4 regions of the Vibrio sp. E150_011 genome follow, and region 1 is predicted to be linked to each of the others. Evidence: predicted binding sites of a transcription regulator. Region 1 holds the regulator's gene; each other region holds the start of a gene.
The links. The regulator PurR, encoded in region 1, represses purine synthesis genes. The targets are predictions, from matches to a motif close to TNANGNAAACGTTTNCNTNA.
Positions count from the first base shown of each region.

Region 2: ACE1OE_RS08115 (NCS2 family permease) is a predicted target of PurR. The motif match lies at 2,334-2,353, and genes of this name have one in related genera.
Region 3: purM (phosphoribosylformylglycinamidine cyclo-ligase) is a predicted target of PurR. The motif match lies at 5,882-5,901, and genes of this name have one in related genera.
Region 4: ACE1OE_RS04755 (inosine/guanosine kinase) is a predicted target of PurR. The motif match lies at 4,219-4,238, and genes of this name have one in related genera.

Region 1 covers NZ_JBHFOL010000019.1:1,635-9,391, forward strand. The annotation lists gene elyC (envelope biogenesis factor ElyC) at 1-98, shown strand, start outside; gene torR (two-component system response regulator TorR) at 332-1,042, opposite strand; gene torD (molecular chaperone TorD) at 1,334-1,981, shown strand; gene purR (HTH-type transcriptional repressor PurR) at 2,329-3,339, shown strand; cyclic di-GMP riboswitch class I at 3,512-3,595, shown strand; gene ACE1OE_RS20810 (TfoX/Sxy family DNA transformation protein) at 3,709-4,299, shown strand; gene ACE1OE_RS20815 (TVP38/TMEM64 family protein) at 4,423-5,109, shown strand; gene ACE1OE_RS20820 (DUF2007 domain-containing protein) at 5,106-5,426, shown strand; gene ACE1OE_RS20825 (alpha/beta fold hydrolase) at 5,461-6,255, opposite strand; gene glgA (glycogen synthase GlgA) at 6,451-7,757, opposite strand, start outside.
Region 2 covers NZ_JBHFOL010000003.1:452,449-460,205, forward strand. The annotation lists gene ACE1OE_RS08110 (aminoacyl-histidine dipeptidase) at 1-1,468, opposite strand, end outside; gene ACE1OE_RS08115 (NCS2 family permease) at 2,374-3,669, shown strand; gene gpt (xanthine phosphoribosyltransferase) at 3,707-4,171, shown strand; gene frsA (esterase FrsA) at 4,343-5,590, shown strand; gene crl (sigma factor-binding protein Crl) at 5,719-6,108, shown strand; gene proB (glutamate 5-kinase) at 6,244-7,380, shown strand; gene ACE1OE_RS08140 (glutamate-5-semialdehyde dehydrogenase) at 7,400-7,757, shown strand, end outside.
Region 3 covers NZ_JBHFOL010000010.1:17,772-25,528, reverse strand. The annotation lists gene fadE (acyl-CoA dehydrogenase FadE) at 1-2,221, opposite strand, end outside; gene lpcA (D-sedoheptulose 7-phosphate isomerase) at 2,577-3,152, shown strand; gene ACE1OE_RS15430 (class II glutamine amidotransferase) at 3,229-4,071, shown strand; gene purN (phosphoribosylglycinamide formyltransferase) at 4,135-4,773, opposite strand; gene purM (phosphoribosylformylglycinamidine cyclo-ligase) at 4,777-5,817, opposite strand; gene upp (uracil phosphoribosyltransferase) at 6,061-6,687, shown strand; gene ACE1OE_RS15410 (uracil-xanthine permease family protein) at 6,755-7,757, opposite strand, start outside.
Region 4 covers NZ_JBHFOL010000002.1:341,683-349,439, forward strand. The annotation lists gene ACE1OE_RS04730 (chalcone isomerase family protein) at 1-141, shown strand, start outside; gene ACE1OE_RS04735 (DUF3833 domain-containing protein) at 141-668, shown strand; gene purB (adenylosuccinate lyase) at 817-2,187, opposite strand; gene hflD (high frequency lysogenization protein HflD) at 2,328-2,945, opposite strand; gene mnmA (tRNA 2-thiouridine(34) synthase MnmA) at 2,963-4,072, opposite strand; gene ACE1OE_RS04755 (inosine/guanosine kinase) at 4,312-5,616, shown strand; gene ACE1OE_RS04760 (H-NS family histone-like protein) at 5,677-6,084, opposite strand; lysine riboswitch at 6,768-6,950, shown strand; gene ACE1OE_RS04765 (Na+/H+ antiporter NhaC family protein) at 7,065-7,757, shown strand, end outside.

The sequences.
Region 1 (7,757 bases):
AGAGTAACGTTGAGGGTGAACAGGGAAATGAAGGCATGCCAGTGGATACTAACTCTGACAAGGCGCTTAGCCCACCTGCAGAATCTGCTCAACCTTAGCTAGGGATAATATCATCTCGCTCTAATTGCTGTGGTTCTAAGTACGCTGGCGCTAAGTGCTCTGGTTCTAAGTGCACTGGATCTAAGTGCACTGGATCTAAGTACATTGATGTAAAAAGCCAGGCTGTGTTAAACGCCTGGCTTTTTTTACAATTGAGTACTGTTTTTTAATGATGAGACACGCTATTTTTTGTGAAAGAGTGCAACCTACATCGTTAAATTAAACGTAGTCGCTAGTCACCCGCAAACATATATCCTTCACCATGAACCGTGATGAATATTTGTGGGTTTTTCGGATCCGCTTCCATTTTAGTGCGCATACGTCGGATTAATACATCAATAGTGCGATCATTTGGCGCGTCAACTCGATGACTGATCATGTTCAAGATTCGCTCACGACTCAGAACTTGATTAGGGTAAGTAGATAACGCGACTAAAAGCTCATACTCGGCTTTTGTCAGTTTTACTGGTTCACCATTGCAACTTAATGAGCGGCGTTGTTTATCGAATAACCACTCCCCAAAGTGCACAACATGCTCGTTCTCGGCACTTTGCGATATTAAGGGCTGCTTACGAGCTTGGGCGATACGCCACAGTAAGTTTTTAACTCTGACCAATAATTCTCTTAATTCAAACGGTTTCGTTACATAGTCATCTGCGCCCATTTCTAGGCCAACGATCCGATCAATACTATCAGTACGACCTGTTACCAATATAATACCGATATCAGACTGGCTACGTAACTCTCGAGTTAACATCAGACCATCTTCACCAGGAAGATTGATATCAAGCATGACAAGGTCGACACTGGAAGACTGCAATACTTGTCGCATCTCTTCACCGCTTTCAGCCTCGCTTACTAAATAGCCTTCACTCTCAAAGTAACCAGACAACTTGCTACGCGTAACGACATCATCTTCAACTACTAATACGTGATAACTCATATTCACCGTTTCTATTCTATCTATGACCGAAGCCATTCTATTCATAATTAGTCACAATTCTAGCGGACATTACGGTATTGTGTAGAAAGTCGTGTTTTTATTGATTCAAGACAAGAACACTTTTTATCCACTATATGCAATCAGAACCTTGCCCATCTGGTGTCGCTTTAAAACCATCAACCGCTCTTTTATTCATTTATCTTCATAAACGTTCGATTTTTTTCATTATTGCCCTTACTGCTGTTCATTTTTATTGTCTAAAATAAGGGCAAGACTTTTGGAGAGAACAAGATGCAAGAATTGAAAGCATTTAATGAACAACGTGCAGAGATATACTGGTGGCTTTCTAGCCTATTTGCCAAAGAGCTTACTCAACAAGAACTGGATAAATATCACAGTGTCGAAATACGTTCTTTTTTGAGCGGTCTCGGTGAAAACCCATCACTCGAAGCGCCGATCAATACACTCATTGATGGCTTGAACCGATTACAGACTCGAGAAGACGCCCAACTTGAGCTATCCGCAGATTTTTGTGACCTATTTCTTAAATCAGATAAGCATGGCGCATTACCTTATGCCTCAATGTACATAGGTGAATCAGGTCTTCTCAATGATAAACCGGCTAATGACATGACCGAGCTGTTAAAAAAACACAATGTCGCCGTCTCTGAAGACTTAAATGAGCCAGCCGATCACCTCGCGATAGAGTTGGACTTTCTCGGCAACCTTATTATTCGTTCTAATGAACTGGAGTCCGAGGCGCACATCAACAACGCATTATTAGAGCAAGCTGATTACCTTAATCAGCACTTGATGACATGGCTGCCTCAATTCGAAAAAAAATGTAAAGAGTATGATGAATTTGGATTTTACGCCGCGGTAGCAACACTCCTCATTGCATTTTGTCAGTTAGACCTTAACTATTTAACTGCTGAGTAACCGATGCAGACACCGCTATCAATCAAGGTGGCGGTGTCACCCCGTATTAATTTTAATTTATCATCAAATTTGTCGGTTGAAACGTTGCTAGAGTCACCGACTAGCATTACAATCCGCCGTTTCAATGCGAAAACCAAATTTTAGTGCCCCATGCTTTCCTATCTTTAGCTATTATGTCCTTGTCAGGTGAATAGCTAACCCACAATTGGAATCCAATGTGTCACTAGGTTCACTTACTCGGTACGCATTCCATACACCAAAGCGCTTTTTTAATTAAACAAAGCTGCATTACCGCAACGACGTTTTTGCTGACCATACGCAAAAGCCGTTACTAATAGGATAAAGCTATGGCAACAATCAAAGATGTCGCCCGTCTAGCTGGCGTTTCAACTACTACTGTGTCTCACGTTATTAACAAAACACGTTTTGTTGCCGAAGCCACACAAGAAAAAGTCAACGCCGCCGTAGAAGAACTCAATTACGCGCCAAGCGCCGTTGCGCGAAGCTTAAAATGTAACTCAACGAAAACCATCGGTATGTTGGTTACACAATCAACGAACTTATTCTTCTCCGAGGTTATCGATGGCGTTGAAAGCTATTGCTATCGTCAAGGTTACACATTAATTCTGTGTAACACTGGTGGCGTGTATGAAAAGCAGAGAGATTACATTCGAATGCTAGCAGAGAAGCGCGTCGACGGTATTCTCGTCATGTGTTCAGATCTCACAGAAGAGCTTCTTAGCATGCTTGATCGTCACTCCGATATTCCTAAAGTGATCATGGACTGGGGTCCTGAGAGCTCGCAAGCAGATAAGATCATTGATAATTCGGAGGAAGGTGGTTATCTCGCCACAAAATACCTAATTGATAAAGGCCATACGGACATCGCATGTTTGAGCGGTCACCTAGAAAAAGCGGTGTGCCAAGAACGCATTATTGGTTACAAGCGTGCGCTATCAGAAGCCGGCATCGAAATGAAAGAAGACCGTATATTTGAAGGTAACTTTGAGTGTGACACAGCGGTCATCGCAGCGAATCGTATTGCCGCAATGGAAGAACGACCAAGCGCCGTGTTCTGCTTTAACGATACGATGGCGTTAGGCCTTATGAGTCGTTTACAACAACTCGGTTTGAACGTACCAGAAGATATCTCTGTGATTGGTTACGATAACATTGAGCTTGCTGAGTATTTTTCTCCACCACTGACGACGGTTCACCAACCGAAACGTCGTGTCGGAAAGAACGCCTTTGAGATTTTGCTAGAACGCATAAAAGATAAAGGTCATGACAAACGTATATTTGAGATGCACCCCGAGATAATTGAACGCCACTCTGTCAAAAACCTGACAACAAAATGACAAAGGCGCCTAGTTAGGCGCTTTTTTTTGATCTTGTTCCCAGATTTTAGACGCCTAATTGTTAGTTTATGTTACCTCTTAAGCACAAATACCCGCCTAATTTTTGAAGCAACGTCACACTTTAGTTATATCTCAATGCAGATTAACGCATTTTTTCTTTATTCTAACAAAGTCACGCACAGGGCAAACCATCTGAAAAGTTGGGACGCAAAGCCTCCGGCCTAAACCATTTATGGTAGGTAGCGGGGTTACCGATGGCAAAGGACACTGAATTCTTGTTTTTAATTTAACAAGGAATTGATGCCTGTTTGCTACACTCTCGGACCTGATTTTGGTGACACAATCAAATAACACCGAGAAAAGACAAATATGGACAATCCAATATTAAAAAATTCGATGCAGTTGTTCGCTCAACTTGGAAAAGTCAAATCCCGCTCTATGTTCGGTGGATTTGGCATTTTTGTTGACGATACGATGTTTGCATTAGCAGTGAACAGTAAATTACACATCAGAACTAACCCAACAACCGTCGCGACATTCAAGCAAAACGGCTTCAAGCCTTACGTTTATAAAAAACGTGGATTCCCAGTAGTGACAAAATATTTTGCCCTGCCTGAAGATAGCTGGAATGACAGTGAGTTGATATTGAACTATGCACGCTCAGCGTTGGATTACGCAAAAGATGAAAAAGTAAAACAATCTGACTGCAAACCAACCCGATTAAAAGATCTCCCGAATTTGCGTCTTGCAACAGAGCGCATGCTCAAAAAAGCGGGGATAGAATCGGTGAACTCACTTCAAGAGCATGGATCCGTTGAAGCCTTCAAGGCAATTCAAAAAACACACTCGACAAGTGTCGGTCTCGAATTACTTTGGGCGTTAGAAGGTGCGATTAATGGTACTCACTGGTCTGTGATTCCACAAGCCAAGCGCGACGAGCTAGCCAATCATATCAATTAGTACTTGTTCTCTCTTACTTATAAAAAAATCAGCCCATTAGCTGATTTTTTTTTATCTGTTTGAAAGTTAAATTCCGATGTTCGTGTCTTATACTAAAGATGCATTATCGACATGGAGTAGGACATGAGTAAAAAATTGTTATTGGGCTTAGGATTTGTTGCCGTTATTGTTTTTCTAGGCGTAGAGTTTGGACAATACCTGACGTTAGAAAATGCCAAGGCACAACAGGCAGCGCTTGCCACTTATATTGACAATAATTTTTTGGTTGCCGCGCTTACCTATTTCTTTCTGTATATCACCATCACCGCCTTCTCTGTCCCAGGCGCCGCTGTCGTCACTTTGTTGGGCGCCGCGTTATTTGGTTTTTGGGTGAGCTTATTGCTGGTCTCTTTTGCAAGTACTATTGGCGCTACGCTCGCTTTTCTTAGCAGTCGTTTTCTTCTACGTGATTGGGTACAAAAGCGGTTCGGCGGTAAACTGGCGACGATCAACAAGGGCGTTGAAAAGGATGGTGCTTTTTACCTTTTTTCTTTGAGACTCATCCCTATTTTCCCATTTTTTCTAATTAACCTACTCATGGGGCTAACCCCAATTCGCGTTTCAAAATACTATTTGGTTAGTCAACTTGGTATGCTACCGGGTACTGCGGTTTACCTTAATGCAGGCACCCAACTCGCCAGTATTGACAGTCTATCAGGCATAGTATCACCCGCTGTTCTCGCTTCCTTTGCATTGTTAGGGTTATTTCCTTTAATCACGAAATGGGCGATGGCTCGGTTTTCAAAATCACCCCAGGTACAGACTAAATGAAGATATACATAGGTAATAATCCTACCGAAACACATATCATGCAACAGCAACTGTTTGCCGAAGGGGTTCAGTGTGAGGTACGTGGCGAGGGGGTATTTGGATTGAGAGGCGAAGTGCCTTTTGATGAAAGCTCCCTACCTTACATCTGGTTACACGAAGTATCCCAAGAGGCGAAAGCTAAATCGTTAATCTTAGCGGTGCAACAACAAGAGAACAATCACGACCAAGCTAGCTGGCACTGCCCACAATGCAATGAGCTCAATGAAGCGCAGTTTGGAGCATGCTGGAACTGTCAGCACTTAGCACTCAGCGGTTAGCACTTAACCATCAATTAAAGTACTTAAGGTTATTTTACTGTACCGATTTAATAAACGCGATGGAGTGTTTATTAAATTCATCTGGTCTTTCGACATTACAGACATGCCCGCAGTTTTCAATTTCAAGCAAGCGGCTCGATTCATGCTCTGCTACCATTTCTTTTACTGGGTGGATGAACATATAGTCTTTATCCCCCATTAAATACAATGTTGGAATAGGAAGTTCTTTATCCTTGAAATAACGATGAAGTGGATTAACCTCTGTTGTTAGCGTGTACCATCTCTTAAATTCTTTCTGGCACAGCTTCTTCGCTTCTCGCACAAATAAAAGACGAGATTCTTTTTGTCCACGCTGAGGCATAACAATATAGGCGAATAAGCGATATAACCACATATAAGGGATAATATGCTTACTCCAGTTCCCTAGGTTCACAAGCAACTGTGAGCGGGTATTAAACCGTGTTACAGCGCCCCCTAACACCATAGAACGAACTCGAGGTGAGGCCAGTTCAGCAATATTACGGACGATAATTGTGCCAAGTGACATACCAACAAAGTGTGCCGATTGAATTTTAAGGTGATCGAGCACTTTAAGAATATCAATAGTCACACTTTTAAACGTGTAGCCACTTGCCATAATATCTTTAATCAACTCGTTTGACTTACCATGCCCACGTAGATCGACAAACAGCAGATTAAAGTGCTCTCTGTAGGCTCTGATTTGTTTAAACCAAATCGAGGAACTTCCACCCGCACCATGTACAAACACCACCCACTCTTTGCTCGTAGGATGCGCGTAAGTTTTATGAAACAGTAGATTCTCTGACATAGGATCTTTTAGGTAATGGCGATGAGCATTACGGTATCACAATTCACGGAACGGCTGTTAAAAACTGCACATAATTTATTTGAAAATTATTTCGAAGTGTTAACCAGCTAGAGCGGTCCTTGACAAAAGCAACGGAAAAAATAGGCAGGAAATAAAAAAGGCGACCTAAGGTCGCCTTTTCGAGTTGGAACGAAATTAATGTTGATGCAGCGCTATCTCATACATTTTATTGTATTCTTTTGCTGACTCTAACCAACTGAAGTCGCGACGCATCGCTCTTAGTTGGATATTATGCATTTCATCTGGTTGTTGTAGATAAAAAAGCAGCGCCCTTTGCAACACAATAAGCAACGCATCATGACACGGCTCTTCGAAACCAAAGCCAGTAGCTTCTGATGGGTTATCATCAAAATCAATCACTGTATCTTTGAGTCCACCAACCTTACGAATGATAGGCAAGGTGCCGTAGGCCATACTGTACAACTGGTTTAGCCCACAAGCCTCAAACTCAGATGGCATCAAGAAGAAATCCGAACCCGCTTCTACGAGATGAGCAAAGCGATTGCTATAGGCTTCTACAAATGCCAATTTGTCTGGATACTCGGCGGCAACATCACGTAAATGGGACGCAATCTGAGACTCACCCGTTCCAATAATAACCATCTGCACATCGTTTTTGAGAAACTTCTCTAAGATAGGCAGGATATAATGAAACCCTTTTTGGTGGGTCAGACGACATACCATCCCGACCATAGGAACATTAGTCTCAGGCAGGTTCAGCTCTTGTTGTAATAACGTTTTGGACGCGAGTTTACCTTTTAGCATACTCGCTAATTCGGCTTCATAGCTAACCGGTAAGAACTCATCGTTCCTCGGATCCCACTCCGAATAATCACAACCATTTACGATACCGTGTAGGTCTTTGGCACGATGAACAAAATCATCGACTAGACCATGAGAACCCAGAGGGGTAACCAGCTCGGCAGCGTAATTTGGGCTAACCGCGTTCACTTTGTCGGCAAACGCAATGCCAGCTCGCAACATACTGACCCAACCTTCACCGTATTGCAGGAACTCCATGCCGGAAAGATTAAGTTCAGGGATAATTTCTAGTTGGCTATAAGAAAAAATACCTTTGAATATTGCATTGTGAACGGTCAGAACTGACTTCACATCCTTGAAACGGTCATCGCTACCGTATCGAGTTTTAAGCAAAAACGGCACCAAACTGGTATGCCAATCATTCGCATGCACTACCGCAGGTTTAATACCAAGCTTAGGCAACACATCGAGGCTCGCGGCTGAAAAAAAGCTAAATCTTTCGCCATTGTCAGCGTACGCCCGGTTATGTTCTGCATACAACTCTGGACGGTCAAAATATTTATCACATTCAATGACATAAACATCGACACCGTCGAGCTCAGTTTTCTTGACCTGATAAGCCGTATGAGGCCAATGCTCTAACTCTGTCGATAGAACACACTCATAATCTTGCTTATTCG
Region 2 (7,757 bases), on a different contig from region 1:
AAGCTTTTGCTGGGATAGCTTCAAGTAGCGCAACCATCTGTTCCCAGAAAAGAGCAACGGTATCAATCTTCACTTTCTCGTCTGGAGAATGTGGGAATTTGATAGTAGGCCCAAAAGAAACCATGTCCATATTAGGATAAGGTTCTTTAAATAAACCGCACTCAAGGCCAGCGTGAATGACCATGATGTTAGGTTTATGGCCGTAAATACCTTCATACATATCACGGAAAATCGCCATGATGTCTGAATCTGGGTCAGGCTTCCAACCCGGGTAAGCACCGGAGAATTCGATGTTTGCACCGGCCAGCTCTGCAACTGAAGTCAGCATACCTTCAACTTGAGAGCGACCAGAATCAATGAGTGAACGAATTAGGCATAATACGGTTACCGTGTTTTGCTCGGTGGTAATGACGCCCACGTTAAGTGAGGTCTCAACGACGCCTTCAATGTCGTCACTCATGCGAATCACGCCGTTTGGACAGGCATTAAGTGCAGCAATAAAGCGAGCTTGTGACTGTGCTTCAAATACCTCGGTCAGCTCGGTGTCTTCATTGAAGGTAACGAGTCCAGTTTCGATGGCACCAAGCTCTTGTTGCAATAACGTCGTGTAGTGCTTGAACAACTCATCGAGTTTAGCCAGATTTTGTTCTGGAACGGCAAGCGATACAAAACCTTCACGAGGAATAGCATTGCGCAAGCTGCCACCACGGAACTCAATCAAGCGAGCGTCTAATTCTTTAGCATGTCCTGCTAGAAAACGAGCAAGAAGTTTGTTCGCATTGCCACGACCAGTGTGAATATCACAACCAGAGTGGCCGCCTTTTAAACCTTTCAAGATAAGTTGACGAGCAACGAATCCGACCGGAGCCGATTCACGAACGATATCAAACTGGATAGCACCATCAATGCCGCCAGCACAACCCATGTAGACTTCGCCTTCTTGCTCTGAGTCGGTGTTAAGGAGGATCTCACCTTCCAACCAGCCAGCCTCAAGACCAAATGCGCCGGTCATGCCAGCTTCTTCATCGATGGTGAGTAGAACCTCGAGAGGGCCGTGCTTGATCTCATTTGACGCCAACACGGCCAAACAAGCGGCCATACCCATGCCATTATCCGCGCCGAGTGTGGTGCCTTTAGCCGTGACCCATTCGCCGTCAATATACGGTTGGATTGGATCTTGAGTGAAGTCATGGTCGGTGTCTTCATTTTTTTGTGGAACCATGTCGATGTGAGCTTGAAGTACGACACCTTTTTTATGTTCCATACCTGGCGTGGCCGGCTTTTTAATGAATACGTTACCGGTTGAGTCTCTTTTTACATCAAGGTTTTGCTCTGTCGCCCATTGAATAATGGTTTGAGCAAGGGCTTCTTCATGCTTTGATGGGTGAGGAATAGAGCAAATTTTATCAAAAAACTGCCAAACAGGGCTTGGTGATAACTTGCTGATCTCAGAGTGGAATTCAGACACAGATCTCTCCTATATACCGACTTTGCTAGATGGTTATTCCTAAAACTACACAAAATGCGTTGTGAACTTCTGGTTTTCTAGCGAATTAAAGATGACACAAAGGATACCATTAGTTGTAAACCGGGTGTAGTCATAGATAGTCGCTTTGATGGGGCCATTAATTACGTGAGTGTGAATGATAAAACTGGCATGTAATGATAGATTTGATTTTTATAGATCGCTTTTATGTAATTAAATTACATAAAATGGATTGATATGTAGCCAGTATACAAATAATTGTGATTTTAATCACTATATGATTGTAATTTATAATCATCATGGTATTATTCTTATCAGTTGATTGATTCAACAACCCAGTTCAAGGAATGAACCCGAGTGATCGCCTCCACGGAACCGAGATTCAACATTAATGATCAAGTTGTATGGTTTGAGGAGAAAAATATGAATGGTTTAGCAAGTGCGATGTTTTGGACAAATCAAAATGTATACACCCAAGACTTCGCCTATACCGTCTACTTCGGTAAATAAGTAACAGATTTATACCCCTATATTTAGAAATTACCGTCGGTTACCCCAATTGATAACCAAGAATTTTTCTACCGCCACTCAATGAGTGGCGTTTTTTTTGCCTAAAATTTAGCGATTTGTAACGGTCGTCACTTTTATCTTGTTCCGGGTTGTACGAATTTTGTGCAACTGGGCAGTGGTTATCCCGTTAAATCTATCGTTAATTTAACGCTAAGTGTTTCAATTCGTTAATAATAGATAAGGGATTAGTTTCACACAAAAGGTTGTTTTTGTGTATTAGAGTCAAAAATCTAGGTGGAATTTGCGTATTGAACCCCTTATAATTCGCGCCAATCGTTTACGCAACCGTTTACTTTTTACTCTTTAGGAATTCGATTATGCTCGAAAAGCTATTTAAACTCAGTGAAAATGGCACGAATGTGCGCACTGAGGTCATTGCTGGAATCACTACCTTCCTGACAATGGCTTATATCATTTTTGTAAACCCAGCAATTTTAGCTGATGCTGGCATGGATCGTGATGCGGTATTTGTTGCAACCTGTCTAGCGGCTGCTATTGGCTGTTTCATTATGGGTTTTGTTGCCAACTACCCTATCGCGCAAGCACCGGGTATGGGTCTGAATGCATTTTTTACTTATGCGGTTGTTCTCGGAATGGGACACACATGGCAGGTTGCTCTAGCAGCAGTATTCTGTTCTGGTGTGTTATTTATCCTGCTGAGCATATTTAAAATACGTGAATGGATCATTAATTCGATTCCAATGTCATTACGTACCGGTATTTCTGCGGGTATTGGCTTGTTCTTAGCGCTTATTGCATTAAAAAATTCCGGCATTGTTGTTGATAACCCTGCGACGTTAGTATCAATGGGTGCCATTACATCGTTACCAGCCGTTCTTGCCGCTATTGGTTTTTTCCTGACGATTGCACTCGTACACCGTGGACTCAAAGGCGCGGTGATGATTGCTATCTTGTCTGTGACTGTACTCGGAATTATTTTCGGGGATGTGCAATGGCACGGCATTATGTCAGCGCCACCAAGTATCGCTCCTACCTTCTTGCAGCTTGATTTTTCTCATATGTTTGAGATCGGTATGATTTCGGTTGTTTTTGCTTTCTTGTTTGTTGATTTGTTTGACACAGCAGGCACGTTAGTCGGCGTTGCTCAAAAAGCAGACCTGATTGACAAAGAAGGTAAGATTCCTCGTTTGAACAAGGCGTTACTAGCAGATTCAACGGCGACGTCTATTGGTGCATTGCTAGGAACATCAAATACAACTTCGTACGTAGAGAGTACGGCGGGCGTTGCAGTCGGTGGTCGTACAGGATTAACTGCCGTTGTCGTTGGCATTTTGTTCGTACTTGCATTATTCTTCTCGCCTTTAGCTGGTATGATCCCTGCTTACGCGACAGCTGGCGCGCTATTTTATGTAGCGATACTGATGATGTCAGGCCTCGTAAGTATTGATTGGCGTGACCTGACGGAAGCTGCACCAGTAGTGGTTACTTGCTTGATGATGCCTTTTACTTTCTCTATCGCAGAAGGTATCTCTCTAGGCTTTATTTCTTATGCAGCAATCAAACTGTTCAGCGGCAAAGGTCGTGACGTTTCAATCAGTGTTTGGGTGATGGCAGGTATCTTCATCTTGAAGTATGTCCTTGAAGCAGCATAATTAGCTTATTCGGTTTTATTTAATTTAGGTTTTTACTATGGCTAACAAATTCGTAATCACATGGGACAATATGCACTCATATTGTCGTCAACTGGCAGAACTTCAAATGCCAGCAGAGCAGTGGAAAGGCATCATTGGCGTGAGCCGTGGCGGTCTAGTTCCTGCAGCAATTCTAGCGCGTGAATTGGGTATTCGTTTTGTTGATACAGTATGTATCTCTAGCTACGATCACGATCATCAGCGTGATATGACGGTTCTTAAAGCACCTGAGCATGACGGTGAAGGTTTCTTGATTGTTGATGACTTAGTCGACAGTGGCGATACGGCCCGTAAGATTCGTGAAATGTACCCTAAAGCTAAACTGATCACGGTTTGTGCAAAGCCAGCTGGTGTTGATCTTGTTGACGAATATGTTATCGATATTCCACAAGATACATGGATTGAACAGCCTTGGGATATGGTGCTTTCTTATGTAGAGCCCGTAAATCGCAAGCAAAAGTAATTGACGTTAATTCGTACTTTAAAAGCCCGCATTTTTATGCGGGCTTTTTTATTACTTGCGCACGTAGCGTTGATATAGCGCATGGTTTATTCGTTGCCATACTCAAAAAAACTGAACCAAAACGCATTTTTGATTACTATAGAGCGGAAATGATATAAGTAGGGTTATGGTATGTCAGAAGAAGTCAGCAAAAATATCTCTGAAACCTTGTTTGAAAAAAACAAACAAGCAAAAGAAACCTCCCGCCTAATGAGGTATATGCCAAGCAGCGAGAAAACGTTAGAAGAAAAGCGTGAGGAAATACCGACTTCTTGGTACCGAAACCTACAGCGCCTCCAGTGGATTTGGCAGGGCGTTGACCCCATTGAGCAAGAGCGAGTGTTGGCGCGTATCGCGTCTTCGGATCATTCTCGTACCGTTGACGAATGGCTTGATACCGTAATGGGTTATCACAGTGGTAACTGGAATTATGAATGGACCAAGCTTGGAATGGAACATCAGAAACAAGCTAACGACCTTGAGGGAGACGCGTCGGCTGAACAGTTGTTCACGGCATCTTTGTGCTTCAGTATTGCCGGATACCCACACCTCAAGAATGATAACCTTGCACTACAAGCGCAAGTTCTTGCCAACACGGCTTATAATGAGGCAGCCAAGCGCACAAGCCACATTATCAAGCAGATCGAAATCCCTTATAAGAACAAGCGCATAGTAGCGAATCTCCATTTACCGAGCACCGATAAACCGCAACCCGTGGTTATTGTCAGTGCGGGTCTCGATTCATTGCAAACTGACATGTGGCGTTTATATCGAGATTATCTAGCGCCAGCAGGCATTGCGATGTTAACCGTGGATATGCCTTCTATTGGACATAGCTCTCGCTGGCCGTTAAGTGAAGACAGTTCGTGTTTGCACCAAGCCGTATTAGATGAATTACCGAAGATACCTTGGGTTGATCATTTTAAAGTCGGCTTACTCGGTTTTCGATTTGGTGGTAACGCGATGGTACGTTTGTCCTTTCTAGAACCATACAAGATTAAGGGCTGTGTCTCGTTAGGTGCTCCAATACACGACGTACTGACAAAACCAGAAAAAATCAGACAGATGCCTAAGATGTATTTAGATATGTTGGCCTCACGACTTGGTAAAGATGTGGTCGACATTAATAGCTTAGCTGGTCAGTTGATGGCATGGTCGCTGAAAGTACAAGGCTTTTTAACGTCTCGACGGACAAGAGTGCCGATTCTGGCCCTTAGTTTGGAGGGGGACATGATTTCACCCATTTCGGACAACCGATTAGTCGCCATGTTCAGTGATTATGGTAAAGCTAAGGAAATCCCTGCGAAAGGAATTGCAAAGGGTTATGAGCAGTCACTCGAAATGGCGATAAAGTGGTTAGAAGATGAACTTTTCAGGTGACATTTGTTTGGATTTAGTTAAATATGAAATAACCGTGTAATCAAACCTATGATAAAAATATAAATAAATCATGAGTTATGTGGTTATACGGATTATTAAGTATTTTCATATCGAAACGGAGTTTCACAATGTCAGAAGCGGTGAAAAAACCAACACATTATCGTTTGGTTACGGCATTAAAAGCAATTGGACCTTACTTAAGAGAGCCTCTTTGTAAAGAGGGCGCGTACCATTTTGACTGCTTATCAGTCTGTGTAGATGATACTCAGTCACCTGAAGATCGTGAGTTTTGGGGATGGTGGTTAGATCTGTCTGTGAATGATGCAAAACTAGAAGCAACGTATCAAATTGGTCGTTATAACCAAGTGGGCGAATGGGTGCTTGAATCAGCGCCGGAAGCATCCATAGCTGAAATCACACGCACACAAGAAGTTTTCCACGAAAAGCTAACGAAAGCACTGAACGAAAAGTTTGAGCTTTTTGTCGAAATTCATGACGATTCTGTTGAATTTGTGTAGCGAATAAATAGCCTTGGATGACTTCCAAGGCTAATTTTTGTTAGTTTCCCTACCGGTACAGTTTTTACTTGTGCTATTGATGTTTGATTGCTAAAACATCACTCCTTATTAAATTTTCATATCAAGCTCAAAGAAATGGCAACTGAAATCAATTCTCGAACGACTAATAAACAAACCGTTGTGGTTAAGTTGGGAACAAGTGTTCTTACGGGGGGCTCGCTGGCGCTAAATAAAGCGCACATGGTCGAGCTCGTTAGGCAATGTGCTGAGTTGAAGAAACTCGGTCACTCTGTCGTTATGGTCTCTTCTGGCGCGATCGCCGCTGGACGCGAACATCTTGATTACCCCGCACTGCCCAACTCTATGGCGAGTAAGCAACTACTTGCCGCCGTAGGTCAAAGTCAATTGATTCAAGTTTGGGAATCTTTATTTGCGATTTATGGTCTGAAAATTGGTCAGATGCTGCTGACTCGTGCAGATCTTGATGACCGTGAGCGTTTTCTTAATGCGCGCGATACCATTAATGCACTGGTAGACAATGACATTATTCCGATCGTTAATGAGAATGATGCCGTTGCGACGAACGAAATTAAAGTCGGTGATAATGATAACCTATCGGCCTTGGTTGGTATTTTGTGTGGTGCAGATAAACTGTTGCTACTGACTGACCAGAGAGGATTGTTTACCGCCGATCCACGTAAAGACCCGAATGCCGAGTTGATCCGAGAAGTGACGACGATTGATGAAACACTCCGAAAGATTGCCGGAGGTAGCGGTTCGACATTGGGGACGGGCGGAATGGCAACGAAACTGCAAGCGGCCGATATTGCACGCCGAGCTGGCATTGAAGTCATTATTGCCGCGGGCAGTGCAGATAATGTGATCTTTGATGCGTTGTCTGAAGCGCCACAAGGTACTCGCTTTCTACCGTTGGAAGAAGCATTAGAAAACCGTAAACGCTGGATTTTGGCAGGCCCCGCCGCGACGGGTGATATTGTTATCGATAAAGGCGCGGTCAATGCAGTGATTGGCAAAGGCAGCAGCCTATTGGCAAAAGGCGTGTTGAGTGTATCAGGGCGCTTTAAACGTGGTGATGTCGTTCGTGTGACAACCTCAGATGGCGCGTTGGTAGCAAAAGGCATTTGTGGCTATTCAGAGAGTGATCTCGCGAAAATATCCGGCAAACACAGTAAAGAAATATCAGTGATATTGGGCTATGACTATGGTTCAGAAGTTATCCATCGCGACGATATGGTTGTCATTCAAGACTAAAGAATTCAAGGGATAAATTATGGATATGATCCAAATGGGTCGTGATGCAAAGCAAGCAAGTTTTGCTTTGTCTACCGCTTCAACGGCGCAAAAAAATCAAGCATTGCATATTATCGCCGATGAGCTTGAGGCGAACTCGACCGCAATATTGGCTGCCAATGCTATTGATATTGACCAAGGCCGTGCAGCGGGCTTGACGGACGCTTTGCTTGACCGTTTATTACTCAATGAACAACGATTAAAAGGCATTGCGGATGATGTGCGCAATGTTATTACGCTGAATGATCCTGTGGGCAGCGAAATGGACAGCAAGGTGCTAGAAAATGGCATGAGCTTGTCTCGTCGCCGAGTACCACTTGGTGTCGTCGGGGTTATTT
Region 3 (7,757 bases), on a different contig from region 1:
GCTCTGCTTTTAACACCATCTCAAGCGCTTGTTCAATACGGCCTGCCGGGTTGAATTCGGTTGGTTCTAAGTATTGTCCGCGACCTAAGCGGCTACGTGCCCCTGACGGTGTTTGTAAGATTCGAGCAACTTGGCTATCAAGTTTATCTGATGGTGCTTGTCGTACGGTACCTAGTGGCATTACAACCCAACGCAACACACGCCCAATCATTCGGTTAGGGAAGTTAGCAAGGAAGTCATCAAGTGCTTGCTCCGTTTGTTTCAAGCTGTCTTGTAGACCCCAGTGCAAGAGAGGTAAATCTTCACTCTGACGGCCTTCGTTGTCAAAACGCTTGAGCGCAGCAGTGCTCAGGTAGAGCTGGCTTAAGATATCACCAAGACGCGCGGATAAACGTTCTTTGCGTTTTAGTGAACCACCCAGTACGGCCATTGAGACATCGGATAACAACGCTAGGTTAGCGCTGTAGCGATTGAGTTGCTGGTAATAACGCTTGGTCGCATCTTTATACGGTGCGTCTGAACCACGACCATCGGTGAGGCCGAGCCATAAACTGCGGACGAAGTTACTTACCGCAAACGAAACGTGACCGGCTAATGCCTTGTCAAACTCTGAGACTGCACTGTTGTCTGTTGAGTAAGCCGCTTCCATTTCTTTCAGTACGTAAGGGTGACAACGAATCGCACCTTGACCATAAATGATCATAGAGCGTGTAAGGATATTCGCGCCTTCGACCGTTATCGCAATGGGTGCGCCTTGATAACCACGGGCTAGGAAGTTCGACGGACCTAAGCAGATACCTTTACCGCCAACGATGTCCATGGCGTCAATAATGCATTGCTGTCCTCTGTGGGTGCAGTGATATTTGACGATGGCAGAAATAACCGAAGGCTTCTCGCCTAAATCAATGCCGGCTACTGTTAAACTGCTGGCCGCATCCATAACGTAGGTGTTACCAGCAATGCGAGCCAATGGCTCTTCAATGCCTTCCATATGACCAATCGGTTGTTTAAATTGTCGACGGATTCGAGCGTAAGCACCAGTCGCCAGTGCCGCCGTTTTTATACCGCCGGTCGAATTGGATGGTAGGGTAATTCCGCGCCCTACAGATAAACATTCAACCAGCATACGCCAGCCTTGTCCGGCCATTTTAGGGCCACCGATGATGAAATCGAGAGGAACGAATAGTGACTGTGCTCGTGTTGGACCATTTTGGAATGGCAAGTTCAGTGGGAAGTGGCGGTTACCAATTTCCACACCTTTTAAGTCGGTCGGTATTAGTGCACATGTAATGCCTAGGTCGGCTTTATCTCCGATTAGACCATCGGGGTCTCTAAGCTTAAATGCGAGCCCAAGCACTGTTGCGACAGGTGCAAGCGTGATGTAACGCTTGTTCCATGTCAGGCTCATACCGAGTACTTCTTTTCCTTCCCATTGGCCTTTGCAAACCACACCAAAGTCTGGAATGGACCCAGCATCAGATCCCGCTTCAGGGCTGGTGAGGGCAAAGCACGGAATTTCTTTACCAACAGCAAGCCTTGGAAGGTAATAATCTCTTTGTTCTTCTGTACCATAATGTTGAAGTAATTCACCGGGACCAAGCGAGTTTGGTACGCCGACGGTCGACGATAAAACACTCGAAACACCGGTGAGTTTTTGCAATACCAAAGACTGTGCATAGGCAGAAAACTGCAATCCGCCGTATTGTTTCTTGATGATCATCGCAAAGAACTTGTGATCTTTGAGGTATTGCCAGATCTCAGGAGGAAGGTCGGCAAGCTCGTGGGTGACTTGATAGTCATTCACCATTGCGCAGACTTCATTGACTGGGCCATCTAAGAATTCTTGCTCTTCTTTACTTAGCTTGGGCGCGCTGATTTGCTGCAGTTTTTGCCAGTTAGGCTTGCCTTTAAACAGCTCTGCTTCCCACCAGACTGTTCCTGCATCCAGTGCTTCTTTCTCTGTTTGAGACATCGCAGGCAAGACCTTTTTAAACACAGCGAGTGCTTTTGCTGAGATCAGAGATTGGCGCAGTGCAGGGATGCAAGTGATAGAGATGAGAACAACATAAACACTCCATGCGATGACACCAAAGGTGCCAAGTAGTGTTCCTATCGCCATTGCTGCAGTAACGAGTATAAGAGATTTTGCTAAGGATGAACGTTGATAAAAGCTAACGCAAACCGCTCCGAGCAAAATGACAGTAGAGAGCAAGATGTCCATGATGGTTCCTTTATCTGGTAGTGATGATGTTTTGATTGTTATCGTTATTGGGTTGTTATTGTTATCGTGGGTTTGACGGCTACACGTTAACTCGCGTTAAAGGTAAGAGGTCAAACCAGTTGGTAGTGTAGCCGAAATATTGCACAAATGTAAAATTTGAGGGTGTTTGTCATCACATAACTGGCAGAACGCAAAGTTTGCTCGCGAGAGAGAGGGGGGCAGTAAAAACAATAAAAAATTGATGATAGGAGGCGTATTGAGGGGGGCTAGCTATCGACAGCCTCTCTGATTTATAGGTACACTCAAGTTAATCGATTACTGCCGACCCTATCGGTGAAACAAAGAGAAGAGTCCTATGTACCAAGATCTGATTAAAAGTGAATTGAGCGAAGCCGCTGATGTCTTGAACCAATTTCTAAGTGATGACGATAACATTGCCAAAATTGAAGCGGCTGCGAAAATGATTGCGGCTTCATTTAAAGAAGACGGTAAGGTTTTGTCCTGTGGTAACGGAGGGTCTCATTGTGACGCCATGCATTTTGCGGAAGAGCTAACAGGGCGCTACAGAGAAAATAGACCGGGTTACGCGGGTATTGCGATTTCTGATGTTAGCCACTTATCGTGCGTGAGTAACGATTTTGGTTATGATTATGTTTTTTCGCGTTACGTCGAGGCGGTAGGGCGTAAAGGCGACGTGTTGTTTGGACTGTCTACCTCTGGTAACTCTGCGAACATCTTAAAAGCAATTGAAGCAGCAAAAGAAAAAGGCATGACGACCATCGCGCTAACAGGTAAAGATGGCGGAAAAATGGCGGGTTTAGCGGATATTGAAATTCGTGTACCGCACTTCGGTTACGCGGATCGTATTCAAGAAATACACATCAAGATCATCCATATTATTATTCAACTGATTGAAAAAGAGATGGAATAATCGAGTTAAGCGTCGTAGAAAATCGTTGTAGCGTCATCGCATCGTAGAATAAAGATTATGGAGAATAAGGGACGTAATGTGTGAATTGCTTGGCATGAGCGCCAATGTGCCAACTGACATCTGTTTTAGCTTTACAGGTTTGATTCAGAGAGGCGGCAATACGGGGCCTCATAAGGATGGATGGGGGATCACTTTCTATGAAGGAAAGGGGTTCCGCACGTTCAAAGATCCTAATCAAAGTTGTGATTCTCAGATCGCTGAGTTGGTGCAAAGTTACCCCATTAAAAGTCGGGCGGTCGTCAGTCATATTCGTCAAGCGAACCGTGGCCAGGTGAACTTAGAAAATACCCACCCATTTACGCGCGAGCTTTGGGGGCGGTATTGGACATTTGCGCACAATGGGCAGCTGAGCAACTATGATAGCTTAGCAATCGGGCGCCATAGACCCGTTGGTGAAACGGATAGTGAGCTATCATTTTGTTGGCTGCTAAACAAATTGGAAGCTCGCTTTCCAGAGCCACCTCAAGATATGATGGCCATGTTCCAGTATGTTGCTGAATGTTGCGATGAATTGCGTCAGTTTGGTGTCTATAACATGCTCTTAAGTGACGGTGAGTTTGTGATGACGTTCTGTACCAATCATTTGTATTGGATTACACGTAAAGCGCCATTTGGCCAAGCCACATTGCTGGATGAAGATGTCACGATTAACTTCCAAATGGAAACGATGTTGAACGATGTCGTATCGGTCGTAGCGACTCAGCCATTAACGGGTAATGAGACTTGGCACCGAATGAAGCCCGGTGAATTTAATCTATTTCACTTCGGTGAGCGGGTGCTGAGTAATTCTGATGATTTATCTGATGTGCCTCATGCCGCCGTAAAACCTGCGAGTCAGGCGCCAACAGAATCATTGTAATGATTTGTTTAAATATAAAAAAAGCGAGTGTTAGACACTCGCTTTTTTATGTTTACTATTTGGCTATTTATCGGCGTACCCTTGGGCACCGAGAGCTTGACCATCCAAAATAGCTTTGCTGCCATCCATGGAAAGCCTATCTTCAACAAACCATTTAACCACAAGTGGGTAGATCTGATGCTCTTGGACTTGAATACGTTGTTCTAGCAATTCCACAGTATCATTATCAAACACAGGCACTTTTGCTTGTAGGATGATTGGACCGCCATCTAATTTCTCAGTGACGAAGTGGATACTGGTTCCATGGTGTTCATCGCAGTTATCAATAGCACGTTGATGTGTGTGGAGACCCGGATATTTCGGCAACAATGAGGGATGAATATTGATCATCTTCCCCATATAGTGACGAACAAACTCACCACTCAAAATGCGCATGTAACCTGCTAAAACCAGTAAATCAGGGTGGTGCTTGTCAATGCGTCGCATTAGCTCTGCATCAAAGGCTTCTCGTGATTCACTTGCTTTTGGGTCAAGGAATTCAGCTTCGGCACCTGCATTTCTAGCACGTTCGAGAGCAAATGCTGACTCTTTATTAGAAAATACAGCACGAACTTTAGCGTTCGTGATTGAGCCTTCACAAGCATCAATAATTGCCTGTAAATTCGTGCCATTCCCTGAAACTAAAACAACGATATTCTTCATGAATTACTTGATCTCTACTTGCTCTTCGCCGGCTTCAGCTTGTGCAATCTCACCAATAACCCAAGCGTTCTCGCCTTCAGCTTGTAAAAGTGCAACTGCTGCGTCAGCTTGCTCTTTAGGAAGTGCGACAATTAGGCCCACACCACAGTTGAACGTACGATACATTTCGAATGTTTCAACGTTGCCTTTTTCTTGTAGCCAATTGAAAATTGCAGGCCATTCCCAGCTCTTGCCGTCGATGACTGCTTTAGTGCCTTCAGGAAGTACGCGAGGGATGTTTTCCCAGAAACCACCGCCTGTGATGTGAGAGATCGCATGGATATCATGCTCAGCAATCATTTTAAGCGCTGATTTGATGTAGATTTTCGTTGGTTCGAGTAGGTGCTCACCAATGGTGCGCTCACCGAGAACTTCATTTTTGTCTGCGCCAGATACTTCAAGTACCTTGCGAATCAAAGAGTAGCCGTTTGAGTGTGGGCCACTTGAACCAACAGCGATAAGGGCATTTCCTGCGGCAACTTTAGTTCCGTCAATAATGTCTGCTTTTTCAACAACGCCAACACAGAAACCAGCGACGTCGTAATCGTCACCTTCATACATGCCTGGCATTTCAGCAGTTTCACCACCAATCAGTGCACAACCAGCTTGAACACAACCTTCTGCAATACCAGATACAACATCCGCTGCTGTGTCGATATCTAGCTTACCTGTTGCGTAATAATCCAAGAAAAATAGTGGCTCACCACCTTGAACGATAAGATCGTTCACACACATTGCGACTAAATCGATGCCAATGGTGTCATGTTTTTTAAGGTCGAGTGCAAGACGTAGTTTTGTACCAACGCCGTCTGTACCTGATACGAGTACCGGCTCTTTGTATTTAGTTGGCAACTCACATAAAGCACCAAATCCACCGATGCCTCCCATTACTTCAGGGCGACGAGTGCGCTTAACCGCGCCTTTAATACGGTCAACTAATGCATTACCAGCATCAATGTCTACACCAGCGTCTTTATAGCTTAGGGAAGTGTTGTTTCCGCTCACGGGACAGTCCTCGATAAATAATTGGAAGTGAAAAGCGGCGCTATTCTAACAGGGGTTTATACAAAAAGGGAAACGTTTGCGTAAGAAAGTTTAAACTATTTTCTGTTCTCTTGTTTTGTAAGAAGGCAGAAGAATATCGCCGTTGTTTTGACTGGAAAAGGAGGGAAATGTCGAAACTCAACTGAAATAAAGGAACAAAGCATGTATAATTTTGTGGTTTTGTAAAAATTGCCGGAGTTGGACATGAAAGTTGTTGAAGTTAAACACCCTCTTGTGAAGCACAAACTAGGTTTGATGCGTGAAGGGGATATCAGCACAAAGCGTTTTCGTGAGCTTGCTACTGAAGTTGGTAGCTTATTAACTTATGAAGCGACAGCAGATTTTGAAACAGAGAAAGTGACCATCGATGGTTGGAACGGTCCTGTTGAAGTTGATCAAATTAAAGGCAAAAAGGTCACAGTAGTGCCAATCTTGCGTGCTGGTTTAGGCATGATGGATGGTGTACTTGAGCATATGCCAAGTGCTCGTATCAGTGTCGTTGGTATTTATCGCGACGAAGAAACACTAGAGCCAGTGCCTTACTTTAACAAATTGGCATCCAATATTGATGAGCGTATTGCTTTAGTTGTTGACCCAATGCTAGCAACGGGTGGCTCCATGATTGCCACCATCGACCTGCTAAAAGAGAAAGGCTGTAAGTCGATCAAAGTGTTGGTATTAGTGGCGGCGCCAGAAGGTATTGAAGCATTAGAAAAAGCGCACCCAGAGGTTGAGCTTTATACGGCGGCTATTGATGAGTGCTTGAACGATAAAGGTTATATTGTTCCAGGGCTTGGAGATGCAGGCGATAAGATTTTTGGTACTCAATAATCGATTGAATCCAGTATGAAAAAGGCTGACATTTGTCAGCCTTTTTACTTTTTACTGTGTTTGCGTTTTAGTCTTCGATCTGTGCATTGTCTACGACCTTGTTGTCACCTAGGTCATCAGGGAGGATAAGATTGAGAATAATCGCGACGATACCGCATAAGCTGACGCCCTGTAGGCTAAACTCGCCAATACCAAATGCCATTCCACCAATACCGAAAACTAATGTAATCGCCACAATGACAAGGTTGCGAGATTTATGTAGGTCAACGTTATTTTTAATCAAGGTATTCAAGCCTACTGTTGCGATAGAACCAAACAATAAGATCATGATGCCACCCATTACTGGAACAGGGATTGTTTGCAAAATCGCGCCTAGTTTGCCGACTAAAGCAAGAACAATGGCGGTGACCGCAGCCCAGGTCATGATTACAGGATTAAATGCTTTCGTTAGCATAACTGCACCTGTCACTTCGCTGTATGTCGTATTGGGTGGCGCGCCCATCATGGATGCGGCAATCGTTGCAATTCCGTCACCGGCAATGGTGCGATGCAAACCTGGCTTCTTGAGGTAGTCTTTGCCCGTTACGTTCGAGATCGCAAGCATATCCCCCACATGCTCAACGGCAGGTGCAATGGCGACGGGTAACATAAACAGTATCGCATTGATATTGAATTCTGGGGCTGTGAAGTTTGGCATGGATAACCAAGAAGCTTGCACGACAGGCGTGAAATCAACAACGCCGAAGAACAAGCTAGTAATATAGCCAGCAGAAATTCCGCTCACAATCGGTAGAAGCTTTAAAAAGCCTCGAGAGAAAACACTGACACCAATAGTGACGAGTAAAGAAATGCTCGAGATCCACAGCGCTGCATCAGAATCGATTAGCTGAATGCCACCATCGCCTGATTTGCCCAACGCCATATTGACAGCAACCGGTGCCAAACCCAAGCCGATGACCATAATGACAGGACCGACGACAACGGGTGGTAGTAGCTTGTGGATGATGGCGACACCACGCACCTTAATCAACACCCCCATTAGTACATAAACAACCCCTGCGGCCATTAGG
Region 4 (7,757 bases), on a different contig from region 1:
TATTATCTAAACAACGACGCACCGCTGCAAAGTGTTGGGAAAATTACCGATGAATCGTTAAACGATGGATTCTTGGGGATTTGGTTAGCTTCTAACAGTCAGTACCCTAAATTAAGAGCCCAACTGATAGGAATGAATTGATGAAGAAATGCGTAAGAGCCCTATTTGCTTCTCTTTTATTATTCATCACGGCGTGCAGTGCAGATTTAACTGAGTATCAAGGAACGACTCCAGAATTTGATCTATTTGGCTACTTTGATGGCCGTTCAACAGCGTGGGGAATGGTTCAGGATTACAGCGACAAGCAAACCCGTCGCTTTGAAGTGGAGATTGTTGGCGTGGTGGTTGGGGAGACGCTGACGCTGACGGAAGACTTCGTCTTTGACGATGGGGAAATTGACCAACGAGTCTGGACCATCAAGCGATTAGCTGATGGCACTTACGAAGGAACGGCTGATGACATCATCGGGAAGGCGATCGGGCAAGCAGAAGGCAACGCCCTGCGTTGGCAGTATGACTTTGAGCTAGAAGTTGACGGGTCAACGTACACCGTCGCTTTTGATGACTGGTTATACCGGCAAGATGATAAGCACCTTTTTAACCTGACGAGCATTCAGAAGTTTGGTAAAGAAGTGGGGACCATAACCCTGTTTTTCCAAAAAAAGTAGTATGGATGTGAGTGGGGCGGCTTAAAGTGTCAACCTTATTTAGGAAGGATCAAGGTAAATAAAGAAAGGGCTGCATTACTGCAGCCCTTTCTTATTACGTGTCGAGAACCTGAGCCGTTTGGCCAAATTAATCAATCAGACGAACAGCTTACAGCTTGTCTGTGAGCTCAATAGCTTGACCAATATAGTTCGCTGGTGTCATTAGCTTAAGGCGAGCTTTCTCGTCTTCTGGTAGCTCTAGACCATCGATGAAGGCACGCATTGCGTCACCATCGATACGCTTACCGCGAGTCAGTTCTTTTAGTTTTTCATACGGCTTTTCGATGCCGTAACGACGCATAACCGTCTGAACAGGTTCCGCCAATACTTCCCAGTTCTTATCTAACTCTGCCAATAGAGCTTCACGGTTGACTTCTAGCTTGCTGATGCCTTTTAGCGTCGACGTGTAAGCGATGATGGCGTAGCCACAACCAACGCCAAGGTTACGAAGAACCGTTGAGTCCGTTAGGTCACGTTGCCAGCGAGAAACAGGCAGTTTTTGTGCAAGGTGCGAGAATACCGCGTTAGCAAGACCAAGGTTGCCTTCTGAGTTTTCGAAGTCAATTGGGTTTACTTTGTGTGGCATTGTCGAGGAACCGATTTCACCAGCAATGGTTCTTTGCTTGAAGTGACCGAGTGCGATGTAGCCCCAAACGTCACGATCGAAGTCGATAAGAATAGTGTTGAAACGAGCAATCGCATCGAATAATTCTGCAATGTAATCGTGTGGTTCAATTTGAGTCGTGAACGGGTTCCACGTTACGCCAAGTGATTCAGTGATAAATTCTTCACTAAACTGATGCCAATCGATGTCAGGGTAAGCAGAAAGGTGAGCGTTGTAGTTACCCACAGCGCCGTTGACTTTACCAAGAATTTCAACCGCTTCGATTTGCTTGTATTGACGTTCCATACGATACGCCACGTTTGCCATTTCTTTACCCATCGTTGATGGGGAAGCAGGTTGACCGTGTGTACGAGAAAGTAATGGAATATCGCGATACTCGACAGCCAGGTTGCTGATAGCATCGATGATATTACGAAGTTCAGGAAGAATAACCGTTTCGCGCGCTTCTTTTAGCATTAGCGCGTGAGAAGTATTGTTGATGTCTTCAGAAGTACAAGCGAAGTGGATAAACTCGTTGACCGCGTGAAGCTCTGGAATGTCCGCTACTTTTTCTTTCAGGAAATACTCAACCGCTTTAACATCGTGGTTCGTCGTGCGCTCGATATCTTTAATACGTTGTGCATCGGCTTCACTGAAGTTTGCCGCCAATTCATTTAAAAACTGATTTGCTTCTGCACTGAATGCTGGAACTTCTGTAATGGCATCCGTTGCTGCAAGCTTTTGTAACCAACGAATTTCAACGATAGAGCGGTACTTTAGTAAACCAAACTCACTAAAGATGCTACGTAATGCCGCTGTTTTACTTCCGTAACGGCCGTCTACTGGTGAAACAGCCGTCAGTGCTGACAGTTCCATGGTGTTCTCCTGAATTGAGTGTCTAAATTTCGTGAGCTTTATACCAATAATCGAAGCAATTGTCACGAATATTGCGCAAACGTTTGCGCGAAAGTTATTTTGCTTAAAAAATAGCTCGCGTATTATTGCGAGCTATTGGGTTACATTCTTGCCAATAGGATCTTGGCTTGTTCAATCATCTTCTTACGGCCAAAGACAAGATGACGGCGCTTACCGCCTACTTGACGCCAAAGTACTGCGCTGCGAATCCCCGATAGAAGTAAGGCGCGAACCTTATGTTGTGTGCCGGTTTGTTGCAGCACAGAAGGGGTACCTGTGACTTGAATTCTAGGGCCAATTGGACTGACGACATCAAGGTAAACGCTGGCGAGATTACTGATCATTTGTTCGTCGAGCAGTTCATAATGTTCGAGTTGACGCTCAACCATTTGAATACGGTCACCAAGCTGAGACATCGCATCATTTCGGCTGCTAAGTTTACGTTCAAGTGCCATTAAACTGATAATGTATCGCGTGATTTCACTTCCAGCTGGAGTGCTATCGATGCCATTTACTAGGCATTCGAGTCCAACCTTAAGATCGGCTTCGCTACCAAATACACCAATGGTGTTGGCTGGACTGGTGTTTGTGATGGCTTTAAGTGAAGTTTCGAACGCGTCTGAATCACAGTAACCGTCTTTTGCCATGTTTTGCACGAGTGCAACTGCTTGGCAAAGTCCAGCAAATGCAACAGTACGGTCATAAAGTGTATTAGCCACGTAGTTCTCCTAAAAAATTAAATGCGCTCTTCAATGATACCGCCACCAAGGCAGACGTTGTCTTGATAAAAGACAGCCGATTGTCCAGGTGTAACAGCAACTTGTGGTTCGTCAAAGATCACTTTTATATTGCTGTCGTCAATCGGTATGATTGTACATGGTATATCTTGCTGACGATAACGTGTTTTTACCGTGCATGTGAATGGTGCCTTCACCACTTCACGATCAACCCAATGCAATTGAGATGCACGTAAACCATTCGACTTAAGAAGTGGATGGTCTGCGCCTTGTACGGCGATCAATACATTACGCTTGAGGTCTTTTTCTGCGACATACCATGGGTCTTCGTTACCACCACCGCCTTTTTGACCACCGATGTGAAGACCTTTACGTTGTCCAAGAGTATGGTACATAAGCCCTTGATGTTCACCGATGACATCGCCTTCAGGTGTTTCAATCTTACCCGGTTGAGCGGGCAAATAGCGAGACAAGAAATCGGTAAATTTGCGCTCGCCTATAAAACAGATACCCGTTGAGTCTTTTTTCTTGGCAGTAATGAGATCTTGTTCTTCAGCGATGCGTCGAACCTCAGGCTTTTCCAGTTCACCAACAGGAAATAAGCTTCGAGCAACTTGTTCATGGCTTAGCGTATAAAGGAAGTAACTCTGGTCTTTATTGCCGTCTAAACCGCGTAATATTTGTGGTTTACCGCCGTTTTCCGGGAAGGTTCGGTCAACATAGTGACCCATAGCAATAAAGTCAGCATCTAGTACTTCGTCAGCGAACTCTAAGAAGGCTTTGAACTTGATTTCTTTGTTACAAAGAATGTCCGGGTTGGGCGTTCGACCCGCTTTGTACTCGGCTAGGAAGTACTCAAAGACATTATCCCAATATTCAGCCGCAAAGTTTATGGTATGTAGGTGGATACCAAGCTTGTCGCAAACAGCTTGTGCGTCTGCAAGATCTTCAGCAGCCGTACAATATTCCTCATTGTCATCTTCTTCCCAGTTCTTCATAAACAGGCCTTCTACTTGATAGCCCTGTTGTTTGAGAAGATAGGCAGAAACGGAGGAATCCACACCGCCGGACATACCGACGATCACTTTCTTTTGGCTGTTATCAGACATGTTTAAATACCACCTATAGTAATTGGACGCAGATTTTAGCAGAAACAAAACGTGCAATACAGTTCCGCGAACCAAATCACACTTTCTTAAGGACGTTATGTGTGTCCTATTGAGGAGGATTACAAGGGCAATAATAAAAAAATCGAATACGGTATCGTTTGCTTTAATTGCGCATGTTGCTCTGATGATCTATACAGAGTTAGAATTGCCGACGTCTTTTTCCTTACGTAGATACTGTTATGAAATTCCCTGGCCAAAGAAAATCTAAGCATTACTTTCCTGTTCATGCTCGTGACCCATTGGTGAGCCAAACACAAACCAATAAAAAAATGTCGAAGACTCATATTGTTGGTATTGATCAAACCTTGGTTGATATTGAAGCGAAAGTGGACAGCAGTTTGATTGAAAAATATGGCTTGAGTAAGGGACATTCACTGGTCATTGATGATAAAGCAGCGGAAGCGTTATATACCGAGTTAAAGGAAAAAGAACTCATCACTAACGAGTTTGCTGGTGGAACGATTGGGAATACGTTGCACAACTTCTCGGTATTAGCCGACGATAAATCGGTATTACTGGGGGTTATGAGCTCAGATATTAAAATTGGCAGTTACGGCTACCGTTACCTGTGTAATACGTCGAGTCGAATGGATCTCAACTACTTACAAGGTGTTGAAGGTGCGATTGGGCGTTGTTTTACCTTAATTACCGAAGATGGCGAACGTACGTTTGCTATTAGTGAAGGTAAAATGAATCAATTACAGCCAGAAAGTATCCCAGAAAAAATATTCAAGAAAGCATCGGCATTGGTACTGACTGCTTATTTAGTTCGTTGCAAACCTGGTGATCCAATGCCGGCGGCAACCATGCAAGCAATAGAATACGCAAAGAAATACGATGTACCAGTCGTTTTAACCCTGGGTACACGTTTTGTTATTCAAGATGATCCGAAATACTGGCAGGACTTTTTACAGCAACACGTGACAGTGGTTGCCATGAATGAAGATGAAGCGGAAGCATTAACAGGGGAAAGTGATCCTTTGGCCGCATCAAACATCGCGCTTGATTGGGTGGATTTGGTATTGTGTACTGCAGGTCCTATCGGTTTATTTATGGCTGGCTACACTGAAGACAGTGCGAAACGCGAAACGTCACTGCCACTGTTGCCAGGGAGTATTGCAGAGTTTAATCGCTATGAATTTAGCCGCCCAGCAATCAAGCAAGAATGCATCACTCCAACGAAAATTTACTCTCATATTGCACCTTATATGGGCGGGCCAGAGAAAATTAAAAATACCAATGGTGCGGGTGATGCTGCGCTTTCAGCCCTACTGCATGACATGGCAGCAAATAAACACCATAAAGAAAACGTGCCTAATTCAAGCAAGCATCAGCATCAATTTTTAACGTACTCTTCTTTTTCTCAGGTATGCAAATACTCTAATAGAGCAAGCTATGAAGTGTTGGTTCAGCATTCACCACGCTTATCACGAGGTTTGCCGGAAAGAGAAGATAGCTTAGAAGAAGCATACTGGGAAAGATAATAAAAAAGCGCCGTAAAGGCGCTTTTTTTTATATGTCTTTAAACACAATAGAATAAGTGATTAAAGCTCAAATTCTTCTAGAGATTTACCTGCATCTAACGCGGCTTGGATTATTGATGGAGTACGGCCTTGGCCTGTCCATGTTTTTTCTGCGCCGTTGTCATCAAGGTATTTGTATTTAGCAGGACGCGGTGCACGTTTGCTTTTGTTTTTCGCTTTAGATTCACCAGATAATGCAGCGATTAGGTCTTCAACATCGATACCATCTTTAGCAATCATCTGTGCGTATTCGCTCAGTTTAGCTTCACGAGCTTCTCTTTCTGCTCGTTCTTCTTCATCAGACTCTCGTCTTTCAGTGACAACAATAGTAAGTTTTTCTAGTGCTTCTTCTAATTGCTCAACCGTTAGTTCACGAGCAAATGCACGTAGGCTACGAATATTAAGCAATGTTTTTGTTAATTCAGACATGACAATTCCCATGATTTTGTTTCGTTCGGCTTTAATAATAAACTTCATCGGCCATATTGACAATGAATTAGGTGTAACAAAAGTGAAAATATAATAATCTTTACACAAAATTGATAAAACTAAGAAAGATTACTTTAAGTGTTACTAATGATTACAGGTGGATTTATTTAGAGACTGATGTTCACGGTATGACATTCATTAGAATGGGTTATTGATGTTTGGTTTTGTTGCATATTAATTGCAAAAAATCTTTAGTTATAAAGTTTAGTTTATAAATCTAAGTCGCTAACGGAACTTATTTGAAACGCAAATGTCCATCGCAGATATCGAAAATTTAATGGAATACCTATTATATTGATAGCCCAAAGCACAATACTATCTGCGTTCGCGCGATTAAGTCATGCTATAAGTTCACTATTAAAGTGGTATCGACATATAAAGAGGCATCAACATCGTTATTAACGTTGTTATCTTTTACTCAATTGCCGGTCTTTTATTCCGCGAAAAACTTTCCTCCAACCTAGGCGAGTGATGCCTGAATTAGCCTAGGTAATAAGGCGTAACAACCTCTTCACAACATTGATGTTGCAATTAACAGTTCGATAAGTACAATGGCGCGCACCTAATGCAAAAGTAAGAACATTCCTCTAACTGTGAGCTTATAAGTTAGTCGATGATTTTGCTTTTGATGTAGAGGTGCGACTGCGAAAAGTACTTGTCGTTGGGGTGATGCCAATGAACGACAACAAAAGGCGCGGTCGCCGAAGTGAGAATAGAAGATCAAACTATCTTGCTGGTGTTGTCTCTGAAAGGAACAACACTGCCATAGTCTATTATTTGTTAAACTATGGAGCGCTACTGTGGGGGTTGGAAAAGCAATCGCTTTTCTTTCGCTTATTCAACATTATGTTGAAATCTATGTGTTACACGCATGTCTGCAGTAGATCTCTGACCATAATTAAAACTGGTTTCTGAAGATCATGAACTTAATCGATTTTGCTTCCTCACCATTGTCATTGCTACCGCCGCTCGTAGCTTTGAGTTTGGCTATCATCACACGTCGTGTTTTACTCTCATTAGGAGTAGGTATTGTTTTAGGTGCCTTCCTTCTAAATGATTACTCTGTTGCCAATGCTGCAGGCTATGTCTTTGATACTGTTTCTGGTGTCGTAATAGAAGACGGCAGCCTGAATATCTGGAATATGAGTATTGTTGGTTTCTTGCTGCTGTTGGGCATGATGACTGCACTATTAACCTTATCCGGCGGAACTAAAGCGTTTGCCGAATGGGCTCAGTCTCGAGTTAAAAGTAAACGCGGTTCAAAACTGCTTGCCGCTTGCCTTGGTGTGTTTATTTTTGTCGATGACTATTTTAATAGTCTAGCGGTGGGAGCTATCTCCCGCCCTGTGACAGACCGCTTTTATGTGTCTCGTGCTAAGTTGGCGTACATTCTTGATTCAACGGCCGCACCAATGTGTGTATTGATGCCCGCTTCAAGTTGGGGGGCATACATCATGACGATTGTCAGTGGTATCTTAATTAGTCATGGTATTACTGAGTATTCCGCAATTGGTGCTTATGTTCGTTTAATACCGATGAACTTTTATGCCGTCTTTGCGCTGTTAATGGTATTCGCCGTCGCCTGGTTCCAACTGGACGTTGGCCCAATGCGT